2 linked regions of the Luteitalea sp. TBR-22 genome follow. The protein of the gene in region 1 binds, or shares a complex with, the protein of each later gene. Links are inferred from orthologs where the notes say so. Each region holds a gene or a part of one and is shown on either strand. Other genes may lie near its edges.

What was found. The genes of interacting proteins can lie anywhere in the genome.
Region 2: the proteins of dnaG (region 1) and dnaB are in contact, whole or in part, in a crystal structure (PDB 2R6A), measured with the Geobacillus stearothermophilus proteins. The link is inferred for Luteitalea sp. TBR-22 from one-to-one orthologs. Residues at the interface, in WP_049624496.1 of Geobacillus stearothermophilus: Lys456, Leu457, Leu458, Pro459, Ala460, Asn463, Ala464, Leu467, Leu535, Leu536, Ile537, Ala538, Gln544, Glu545, Asp548, Tyr549, His552; in WP_033016901.1 of Geobacillus stearothermophilus: Ser13, Glu15, Ala16, Gln18, Glu91, Leu92, Asp94, Ala95, Val96, Pro97, Thr98, Ala99, Ala100, Asn101, Tyr104, Tyr105, Ile108.

The regions. Positions count from the first base shown.
Region 1 is NZ_AP024452.1:5,863,583-5,871,665, reverse strand. What follows is about bases 1-2,855. They hold dnaG (DNA primase), read right to left. Parts: upstream 2,384-2,855; coding sequence 617-2,383; downstream 1-616. Other genes in these bases: TBR22_RS24160 (endonuclease MutS2), read right to left, coding at 2,391-2,855; rpoD (RNA polymerase sigma factor RpoD), read right to left, coding at 1-566. Outside these bases: more of TBR22_RS24160, read right to left, coding at 2,856-4,853; TBR22_RS24155 (cellulose synthase family protein), read left to right, coding at 5,017-6,513; TBR22_RS24150 (hypothetical protein), read right to left, coding at 6,665-7,171; TBR22_RS24145 (winged helix-turn-helix domain-containing protein), read left to right, coding at 7,357-8,083. UniProt on the Escherichia coli protein: RNA polymerase that catalyzes the synthesis of short RNA molecules used as primers for DNA polymerase during DNA replication.
Region 2 is NZ_AP024452.1:4,574,856-4,577,748, forward strand. It holds dnaB (replicative DNA helicase), read right to left. Parts: upstream 2,173-2,893; coding sequence 829-2,172; downstream 1-828. Other genes in the region: alr (alanine racemase), read right to left, coding at 1-827; rplI (50S ribosomal protein L9), read right to left, coding at 2,304-2,774; rpsR (30S ribosomal protein S18), read right to left, coding at 2,789-2,893. UniProt on the Escherichia coli protein: The main replicative DNA helicase, it participates in initiation and elongation during chromosome replication. Travels ahead of the DNA replisome, separating dsDNA into templates for DNA synthesis.

The sequences.
Region 1 (8,083 bases):
ATCGCCTTCTTGACCGACTCGATCTGCTTGAGGACCTCGCGGGCCCGCTCCTCGAGGCGATCCTCGGTGACTTCTTCGTCGGTGAAGATGGCGATCTCGCGGATGGTGCGCTTGCCTTCCTTCAGCTGCTCGCCCATCTCCAGGATCTTCTTGGCGACGGTCGGCGTGCGCGAAATCGACTTGATCACCGCCAGCTTGCCGCGCTCGATGCGCTTGGCGATCTCCACCTCGCCCTCGCGGGTGAGCAGCGGCACGGTGCCCATCTCGCGCAGGTACATGCGGACGGGGTCGTTGGTCTTGTCGAGTGCCCCCGGCGTGAGGTCGAGTTCCGGCTCCTCGCCCGTGTCCGGGCGGTCGAGCATCTTGTCCTCGCGGTACTTCTGCTCGGACTCGACCACCTCGATGCCGGCGTTGCCGAAGGTGCTGAACAGGTCCTCGAGTTCCTCGGCCGACGAGGTGATGTCGGCAGGAAGTACCTCACTGACCTCGTCGTACAGGAGATAGCCCTTCTCCTTCCCGATCGCGATCAGGTGACGTACTTCGTCGTACTTGTCTTCGATGGACACGTCGGCTTGGCCTCCTCGGCCCGCGCGAGGAGAGGGCGGGCGATCCTCGATTATCCCCTCAGCGACGCGATCCGTTCCAGCAGCGCCTTTTTTTGCAGCCACAGCGCCATGATTCGCTGCGTGTTCGCCGCGCCTCCGGCCTCCTGCAGCTGGTCGATCTCCCGCTGCACGCTGGCTCGCTCCCGCTCCAGCCGCATCGCGCTTATCTCCCGTACGCACGACTCGGGCGTCGCCACGACGCCCGCGCTCATCGTCAACCCGGTGACCCACCGGCGCTCCTCTTCTGTGAGACCTGCCAGCACCTGCCCGGGCAACTGTTCCGGGTCCGGCACGTCCAGTGTCAGCACCAGGCGCAACAGGCGCGCGGTGCGCAACGGCTCGAGGTCTGCCTCCTCGAGCGCATCCATCGCGAGCAATGCCTCGCGCGGCGTGGTCATCACGCCGACGATCAGCTCGCGTTCCGCCCGGGTCACCCCGGGCATCGACGCACGGCGGGCCGTGTCGGGCAGGGTCTCCTGCCTGGTCACGGCTGCCTTGCGAATCTCCTGCCGAATCGTCTCCTCGCCCACCTGCGCGCGGTGCGCGAGCCGATCCGCGAACTGGTCCCGGGCCATCGCCTCGGGGATGCGCGCGGCCACGCCGAGCATCTCGTTCAGGAACGCGACCCGGCCGGTCGGATCCTTCACGTTGTGGCGGGCCGCCGCCCGGTCGAGCACGAAGTCCAGGTACGGCCGGGCCTCCTCGACCTTCTGCCGGTAGGCGTCGCCGCCGTACCGCCGAACGAACGTATCGGGATCCTCGCCCTCCGGCAGCAGGGCCACGCTCACCTGGAAGCCCTCGGCCACCAGCAGATCCCCCGACTTGGCCGCCGCGTTCTGGCCGGCCCCGTCGGCATCGAAACTCAACACCACCTTCGACGCGAACCGCCGCAACGTCTGCGCCTGCGCCTGGGTGAGGGCCGTCCCGCTCGAGGCCACCACGTGCGTCACCCCGCCCTGCCACGCCTGGATGACGTCGAAGTACCCCTCCATCATTACGACGCTGCCAACCTTCCTGATGGCGTGCTTGCTCAGGTGGAGGCCGTACAGCACCCGTCCCTTGGTATAGAGCGGGGTCTCCGGCGAGTTCAGGTACTTGGGCACCTGATCGTCGGCCATCGCCCGTCCGCCGAACGCCACGACCGACCCGCCCTCCCTATGGATAGGGAACAAAAGGCGTTGCCGGAACCGATCCACCACCGACCCGTCGTCGCGCTGCACTGCCAGGCCGCCCCGCACCAGCAGGGCCGGCGAGAACCCCTGCTTCCGGAGATGACGGACCAGCAGGTCCCGTGACGCGGGGGCGTACCCGATCCCAAACGTCTCCACGGCCTCCGACCGGACATCCCGCCGCTTCAGCAGGTCGCGTGCCGCCGCGCCCGATGCTCCCTGCAACTGCTCGGCATAGAAGGCCCGCGCCAGCTCGTGGGCCTTCAGCAACGCCTCGCGCTCGACCTCCTCCGCGTGCGCCTCAGGTGAGGAGGGCGCCTCCGGCAGCGTGATCCCGCAGCGGCTCGCCACCCGCTTGACCGCGTCCTGGAACCCCACGCCCTCCTGGAGCTCCACGAACTTGAAGACGTCGCCGCCCTGTCCACAGCCGAAGCAGTGGAAGAACCCCTTGTCGCGGTTCACCGTGAATGACGGCGTCCGCTCCCCGTGAAACGGGCACAAGCCCTTGTAAGTGGCGCCCGCCCGCTTCAGCGGGACGTACTCCTGCACCACCTGCACGATGTCCGCCGCGTGCCGGATCTGGTCGATGAGCTCGCGCGGATAGCGCACCGGCCCCCTACTCCCTCAACTCCACGAGCGTCACGGCGCTGCCGCCCATGTCGTTGGGCGCCGGCGCCGCACGCAGCACCAGCGGGTGCGTGTTGAGGTACCCGCTGAGCGCCTGCCGGAGCTTCCCCGTGCCGTGGCCATGAATCACTCGCACCGTCCGCAGTTCCTGCATCGCGGCCTGGTCGAGGAACTTGTCGGCGCGGTCGATGGCCTCGTCGACCGTGCACCCGATGACGTTCAGGTCGCCGCCGCTGCCGACCGACCCACTGCGCTCGGCCAGCGTCACCCGCACCGCCGGCGCCGCCTGCGTCCCGGCTCCCCCGATCTTGCGCAGTTCGGTGGTCCTGACGCGCATGCGCTTGCCGTTGACGTCGACGTCGGCGTCCTTGCCCGACAGCGCCCGGACCACGCCCTGCAGACGCAACGAACCCACCTCGACCCGGTCCCCCACGCCCAGCGGCCCGGTGGCCTCCGGCGGCGGGGGCATGACCGGGGCGGACGGGGCCACGGCGCCGCCCTCGCGCACGCGGTCGGCAACGGCGTCCAGCGCGCCACGAGCCGACACGCGCAGGTCGCCCACCACGCCGGTCGGCAGGGCGGCAATCTGCTTCTGCTGCTTCTTCTCGAGCGCGGCGGCCTGCTGCCGCAGATCCGTGACGATGCGGTCGACCTCGGCGCGGGCGTCGCGGAGCTGTTCGTTGAGGCGCTGTTCGAGCTTGCGCGTGAACTGCGCCTCGCGCTCGCGCAGCTGCTCCTCCCGCAGCCGCAGCTGCCGCTCGGCGGTCTCGGCCTGCAGGCGCGCCTGCGCGGTGAGCCGACGTTCGTGATCGAGCGATTGCAGCTCCCGATCGAGCTTGGCCATCTGCTCCGAGACGCGCTTCTCGGTGTCGCTGCGCCACGCCGCCGCGGCGTCGAGCACAGGGCGGGGCAGGCCCAGGCGCGCGGCGATCTCGAAGGCGAGGCTGCCGCCCGGCGACCCGTAGATCAGGCGGTACGTCGGTGCGAACGTGCCCGGCTCGAAGCCGAAGGCCGCACACGTCACGCCCTCGGTGCTGGTCGCGTACGTCTTGATCGTCTCGTAGTGCGTCGTCGCGACGACCACCGCGCCGCGCTTGCGGAAGTGGTCGATGATCGCCACGCCGAGGGCGCCGCCCTCGATGGGGTCGGTGCCGTTGCCCACCTCGTCGAGGAGGACCAGCGCCGGCAGGGTCAGCGCCTTGTCCATGGCGACGATGCTGGTCATGTGCCACGAGAAGGTGCTGAGGTTGGCCGCGATCGACTGCTCGTCGCCGATGTCGGCAAACACGCTGCGGAAGACCGGCAGGCGCGAGCCGGCCTCGGCCGGCACGAAGAGCCCGGCCTGCGCCATGAGCACCAGCAGGCCCGCGGTCTTGAGGGCGACCGTCTTGCCGCCGGTGTTGGGGCCGGTGACCACCAGCGCCCGGGCTGGCGGGATGACCAGCAGGTCGCTGGCGACGGGTTCGACCTCACGAGCGACGCGGCCCTCGGACTCGGGCAACCGGCGGGCGACGGCAGGAATCAGGAGCGGGTGCCGCGCGTGGCGCAGTTCGAGCCGGCCGTCGTGCGAGAGCGCCGGCCGGACGCCGTTGAACGACATCGAGCAGCGCGCGCGGGCCTGGATGACGTCCAGCTCCGTGGCGGCCTCGACCGTCTGCTGCAGGTCGGCAGCCCTGGCGCGATAGCCGTCGGTCAGGGCCAGCAGGATGCGGCGGACTTCCTCGGCCTCCTGCTCCTCGAGGGCGACGATGTCGTTGTTCACCTCGACGGTGCTGAGCGGCTCGAGGTAGAGGCTGGCGCCGCTGGCCGAGGCGCCGTGGACCAGGCCGGGGATGGCGCCGCGATGCTCGGCGCGCACGACGAGCACGTAGCGGCCGTTCCGCTCGGTCACCACCTGTTCCTGCAGGTACTTCACCGTGTCGCGGCCGCGCAGGTACGACTCGAGGGTGCCGCGCAGGCGTTGGCGTTGCCGTCGGAGCTTGTCGCGGATGCCCGCCAGGGCGGGGCTGGCCTCGTCGACCACCTCGCCGTGCTGGCTGATCGCCTTGCGAACGCGGGCATTCTCGTCGGCGAAGCGCTCGGCGCGGCGAGCGACGGCGGCCAGCGCGGGCAGGCGGGTCGCGGCGCGCTCGACGAGCGCGACGGTGCGATCGACCGAATCGAAGAAGTCGGCCAGCGCCAGCAGTCGCAGGGGCTCCAGGGGACGTCCCTGCAGGGCCAGGCCGTCGAGCGCGGCGGCCACGGCTTCGCCACCGCGGAGCGGGAGGGCCTGATGGTCCTGGAGCAGCAGGAGCGCTTCGCCGGTCAGATCGAGGGCGCCGGCCACCCGCACCGGATCGGTCGATGGGACCAGTCTGTCGAGGCGCTGCGCCCCGAGCGGCGTCACGGCATACGAGCGCACCACGGCCGCGATCTGGTCGAACTCGAGCGCGCGGAGCGTGGGGGCGTGCATGGCAGTGGGGTCGCCTGCGCGTGAAGGTGCGCGGACGAACCTCCTAGTCTACCACTGGCGTGGCCTTCTCCGATCCATGTATTGGTTTGACCACGTTCGGCCCGACAGGGTACCCTGTGGTCTTCGTGTGTCTGGGCACGAACCGTAGAGACAGCTGCCGTCTATGACCCTATCGGAACTCGCCATCCTTGCGGCGTACTTCTTCGTCCTGAGCATCCTGGCGTTCTACGGCTGGCACCGGTACGTGATGGTGTACTGGTACAAGCGCTACGCCGATCACGTGCCCGGGCCGCGGCCGCAACTCGATCCGCTGCCGGTCGTCACCATCCAGCTGCCCATCTTCAACGAGATGTACGTGGTGGACCGCCTCGTGGACGCGGTGTGCCGCCTGGACTACCCCAAGGAGCTGATGGAGATCCAGGTCCTCGACGACTCCACGGACGAAACCGTGGACGTCGCGGCCCTCGCGGTCCGTCGCTGGCAGAAGCAGGGCTTCAACATCACCTACCTGCACCGCACCGACCGCACCGGCTTCAAGGCCGGGGCGCTCGAGGCGGGCATGAACGTCGCCGAGGGCCGCTACATCGCCATCTTCGACGCCGACTTCGTGCCGCCGGCCGACTTCCTGCGCCGGGCGCTGCCGCAGTTCGGCGACCCGCAGGTCGGCATGGTGCAGGCGCGCTGGGGTCACATCAACGCCGACTACTCGACGCTCACGAAGATCCAGTCGATCATGCTCGACGGCCACTTCGTGCTCGAGCACGGCAGCCGCAATCGCGCCGGGTGTTTCTTCAACTTCAACGGCACGGCGGGGATCTGGCGTCGCGATGCGATCGAGCAGTCGGGCGGCTGGCAGCACGACACGCTCACCGAGGACCTCGACCTGAGCTACCGCGCCCAGCTCAAGGGCTGGCGCTTCGTGTTCATGGAGGACGTCATCACGCCGGCCGAGCTGCCGGTGGAGATGAACAGCTTCAAGTCGCAGCAGTTCCGCTGGGCCAAGGGCTCGGTGCAGACCGCCCTCAAGCTGCTGCCGCAGATCCTCAGCGCCGACCTGCCGTTCCGGGTCAAGGCCGAGGCCTTCTTCCACCTCACCGCCAACTTCAACTACCTGTTGATGGTGGTGCTCTGCGTGCTGATGTTCCCGTCCATGTACGTCCGCTACAACATGGGCTGGTCGGAGATGCTGCTGATCGACATCCCGCTGTTCTTCGCGGCGACGTTCTCGGTGGTCAACTTCTACGCCTTCTGCCAGAAGCAGGCCTACCCGCAGGACTGGAAGACCCGCCTGAAGTACCTGCCGCTGCTGATGGCCGTCGGCATCGGCCTGTCGATCAACAACACCCGGGCGGTGCTCGAGGCGATCTTCGGCAAGCAGAGCGAGTTCGTCCGCACGCCCAAGCACGGCGTCGAGCGCACCGGCGACGACTGGGTGCACAAGAAGTACCACCAGCTGATGCTGTGGCAGCCGCTGGCCGAGGTCGCGCTCGGCCTGTACTTCACGGGCACGGTGTTCTACGCCCTGGCCAACGGCATCTACGGCACGCTGCCGTTCCTCGTGCTGTTCCAGGTCGGCTTCCTGTACCCGGGCCTCATGTCGCTGCTGCAGCAGTTCGGCGGCGAGCAGGCAGAGCTGAGCACGCAGGTCGCGGGCGAGTAGCGCGAGGGACGAGTACGCCAGTCACCAGGGCTGCGAGGGACAAGGCCCAAGCAGGCCAGGGGACGAGGGAGCAGGAGGATCGAGGGAGCGGCGCCGGGGGACCGGGCCGCTCCCTTTTTGTCGTGCGTCGGCGCAGGCCGGGTCCGTGGTCCTATTCGAAGCGCTTGCCCGTGGCGGTCGAGCACCCGGTCCGGTAGAGCGTCCCGTCGGTGCGGTAGAACGCGTTGCGCCCCGATGAGGCCAGCGTGTCGCGGTCGATCAGCTCGACCGACTGGGTCACCACCTGCCAGCCGGCTTCCTGAAAGCCGGGCACGGTCGTGAAGTTGATCAGGGCGGTGAACCGCTGGGTGAAGGTCTGTCCGGCGTCGTGCCGCCACGTGCCGTGTCCGGGACTGCGCTGCCCGGGGGCGAAGCCCGTGCCGCCCGCCGTTTCACTCAGCGACCCTCCTGCGTGGAACGTCACGAGGGCCTGCACCGGCGACACGCCCGGAATGGGCGCGCCCGTCGCGCAGATGGTCGGGACCACCTGCACGTACCAGGTGCCTTCCACGCCGCGCCCTTCCGAACCACTGGGCTGGGCCGCCGCGGCCGCCGCCATGGCGAAGCCGAGCAGCACTACCACGCCGAACGTGCGAGTCACCGAGATACCTGAGGTCATGCGAGTGTCTCCTGGTTGAGGGGCCGTGTCGGCCGCGAACCCAACGTCCGCAGCGTCGAGCGCCACTGTGGGCGCGCCGCGCGCGGCTGGCCATGGAGCGCGTCTGGATAACGCCTGTTCTTTTCCTGTACCGCCAACTGGCGGCACCCATTGGGTTGTGACATCGTTGTGCGACCACCCAGACCATGTCCGCCCGTGTGCCGAGGCTGACGCTTCGTATCCGCGATGTCGTGCTGGACCTCGGCGCCTTCGAACTGCGGCGAGACGGTCGCACTGTGCGTCTCGAACGCCAGCCGATGGACCTGCTGATCCTCCTGGTGGAGCGACGCGGAGAACTCGTCAGGCGCGACGAGATCGTCGACGCCCTGTGGGGCAAGGACGTCTTCGTCGACGTCGAGACCGGCGTGCACACCGCGATCCGGAAGATTCGCCAGGCCTTGCGGGACTCGCCCGAGGCCCCGACGTTCATCGAGACGGTGCCTGGTCGGGGCTATCGCTTCGTGGCCCCGGTGGAGGTCATCGACCCGCCCACCGACCCAACGGCGCCGGCCATGCCGACGCCCATCACACCGGCAGTCGCGCCTCTGGTCAGCACCAGCGAGGCCATGGCTGAATCCGGTTCGCACGCCGGGCAAGAACCGGACGCACCACCCCGGCGCCCTGGTCGTCCACGGTCGGGTCGCCCCGCGATGGCAGTGGCTGTCGTGATCGCAGCGGCTGCGATCCTCGGCATCGCCGGCTGGTCGACCTGGCGGCCGACGAGCGGGCCGCCTGCCAGGCCGCTGACGATCGCGGTCCTGCCGTTCGAGGCGATCGGCGCCGACCCGTCGGTCGCCATCTTCGCGGACGGACTCACCGAGGACACGATCGTCTCGCTGGGGCGAGTCGATCCGGCGCGCGTGTCGGTGATCG
Region 2 (2,893 bases), 1.3 Mb from region 1 along the record:
TCGGCGCGATGTGACTGCCCGTAGCCGATCCCTTCCCCATCGCGCACGCCCTTGACGGCGACGATCCGCGACTGCAACGACAGCACCGGCTCGAGCGGCAGCGTCGTCATGAGCGGCGGCGGGACGATGCCGTAGAGGAGGAGGCCGGGCCGCACGAAGTCGAGCCAGGTGCGCTCGTCGCGCAGCAGGGCCGCGCTGTTGGCGGCGTGCGCCACCGTCGTGCGCAGCCCGAGGGCAGCCGCGGCTTCCCTGGCCTCCCAGAAGTGCTGCTGCTGCACGCCGAAGTGCTCGCTCTCGGGCTCGTCGGCGGTCGCGAAATGCGTGTACAGCGCGTCGACGCGCAGCGCCGGCGCCTGCAGGATGTCGGGCAGCGTGCGGCGGAGATTGTCGTGCCGCAGGCCCAGCCGGTTCATGCCCGTGTCGACCTTCACGTGGCAGCCGAGCACCGTGTCGCGGGCAGCGGCCGCCTCGGCAAGGGCGCGGCCGGCCCACGGCGACGAGATGGTCGGGGTGAGACGGTGCGAGAAGATGCCGTCGAGGTCGGAGATCCCGAGCGCGCCGAACACCAGGATCGGCGCGCCGATGCCCGCATCGCGCAACGCGACGCCCTCGTCGACGTCGGCGCAGGCCAGCATCGCCACGCCCTCGGCCTCGAGGACGCGGGCCACGTCGGCCGCGCCGTGCCCATAGGCGTTGGCCTTGACCACGCCGATGATGCCGGGCGGACGGCGGCCCGAGGCGAGCGCGCCCTCCTCGAGCAGCCCGCGGATCGCCCGCACGTTGCCGCGCAGGGCGTCGAGGTCCACCCGCGCCACCGTGTGCCGCACGTCAGTACTCGTCCGCGACGTCGCCACCGCGCTCGAGGTTCTCGAAGCGCGTGTAGTCGGAGATGAACGCCAGCTTCACGGTGCCCACCGGGCCGTTGCGCTGCTTGGCGATGATGATCTCGGCCTCGCCGGTGTCCTCGTCCTCGGGGCCCTTGTAGCGGTCCTCGCGGTAGATGAACATCACGACGTCGGCGTCCTGCTCGAGGGCGCCGGACTCGCGGAGGTCGGACAGCTGCGGCCGGTGGTCGGCGCGCGCGTCGGGGGCGCGCGAGAGCTGCGACAGGATCAGCACCGGCACGTGCAGTTCCTTGGCCAGGCCCTTGAGCGAGCGCGAGATGCTGGTGAGTTCCTGCTGCCGGTTCTCGAAGCGGCCCCGCCCCTGCATCAGCTGCACGTAGTCGATGACCAGCATGTCGAGGCCGTGCTCGGCCTTGAGGCGGCGGGCCTTGGCGCGCATCTCGAGGACGCCGATCGACGCCGTGTCGTCGATGAAGATCTTGGCCATCGACAGCTTCTCGGCGGCCTGCGCGATCGCCGGCAGGTCGCGCTCGAGGAGCATGCCCTGACGCAGGCGCTGCGAGTCGACGCGCGCCTCGGAGGTGAGCATGCGCATGAACAGCTGCTCGGCCGACATCTCGAGGCTGAACACGCCGACGACCTTGCCGTGCTCGAGGGCGGCGTTCTGCGCCATGTTGATCACGAAGGACGTCTTGCCCATCGACGGGCGCGCCGCGATGATCACCAGGTCGGTCGGCTGCATGCCCGACGTCTTGCGATCGAGGTCGTAGAAGCCGGTCGGCACGCCGGTGACCAGGCTCTTGAACTGCTGCAGCTTCTCGACGGTGTCCAGCGCCGTGTCCACCAGGTCGGCCAGGGGGCGGAACCCGGTGCCGATGCGGGCGTCGGCGATGCTGAAGATGCTGCGCTCGGCGTCGTCGAGGATCTCGCTCGCATCGCGGTCGGCGTCGTAGGCCTCGGCGGCGATCTTGCCCGCCTCGTTGATGAGGCGACGCAGCGTCGACTTCTCCTTGACGATCTGCGCGTAGTACTCGACGTTGGTCGTGCGCGGGACGCCGTCGACCAGGCGGGAGATGTAGGCGGGGCCGCCCACCTTCTCGAGTTCGTCCTTGCGATCGAGCGACTCGGAGAGCGTGACGAGGTCGATCGCCGCGCCCTTCTCGCTCAACTGGATCATGTGCTCGAGCAGGACCTGGTGCGCCTCCCGGTAGAAGTCGTCGGGCTGCAGCACCTCCACCGCCGCGTTGATTGCGTCGTTGCGGAGGAGGATGGCGCCGAGCACGGAGCGCTCCGCGTCCAGGTTGTGGGGCAGCGTACGGTCGTTCATGGGGTCCCGGCGGGCGGGGAGACAGAGTGTAGCGACAAACGAAAAGCCCGTCACCGTTGACGGGTGACGGGCTTCGTGTTCCCGGGCGGCGTGCCGGGCGCGGTCGGGAGACCGCGCCGTGCCCATGTGCCTCAGGCCTGGGCGGGCGCCTCGCCGCCGCCCTCGGCGGCGACATGCACCTTCACCTGCGCGGTGACCTCGCGGTGCAGGCGCACCGGCACCGCGTACTCGCCGACCGCCTTGATGGCCTCGGGGAGCTGGATCTTGCGACGATCCACCTCGAAGCCCTGCTTGGCGAGCGCCTCGGCGATGTCGGCCGAGGTGACCGAGCCGAACAGCTGCTGGTTCTCGCCGGCACGACGGGTGAGCGTGACCTCGGTCTGCGCGAAGCGCGTCGCGAGGGCCTGGGCCACCGCGCGCTCCTCGGCCGCCCGGGCCGCCGCCACCTTCTTCTCGTGCTCGATCTGCTTCTTGTTGCCTGCCGTGACCGCCAGGGCGAGCTTGCGCGGCAACAGGTAGTTGCGCGCGTAGCCCGGGGCCACCTTCACCACGTCGCCACGCTCACCGAGGTGCTCGACGTGCTCCTTCAGGATCACTTCGATCATCGTCTCGCTCCTCAGTCCGTCGCGTAGGGGAGCAGCGCCAGGAAGCGCGCCCGCTTGATGGCGACCTGCAGCTTGCGCTGGTACTTGGCGCTGGTGCCGGTCAGGCGGCGCGGCTG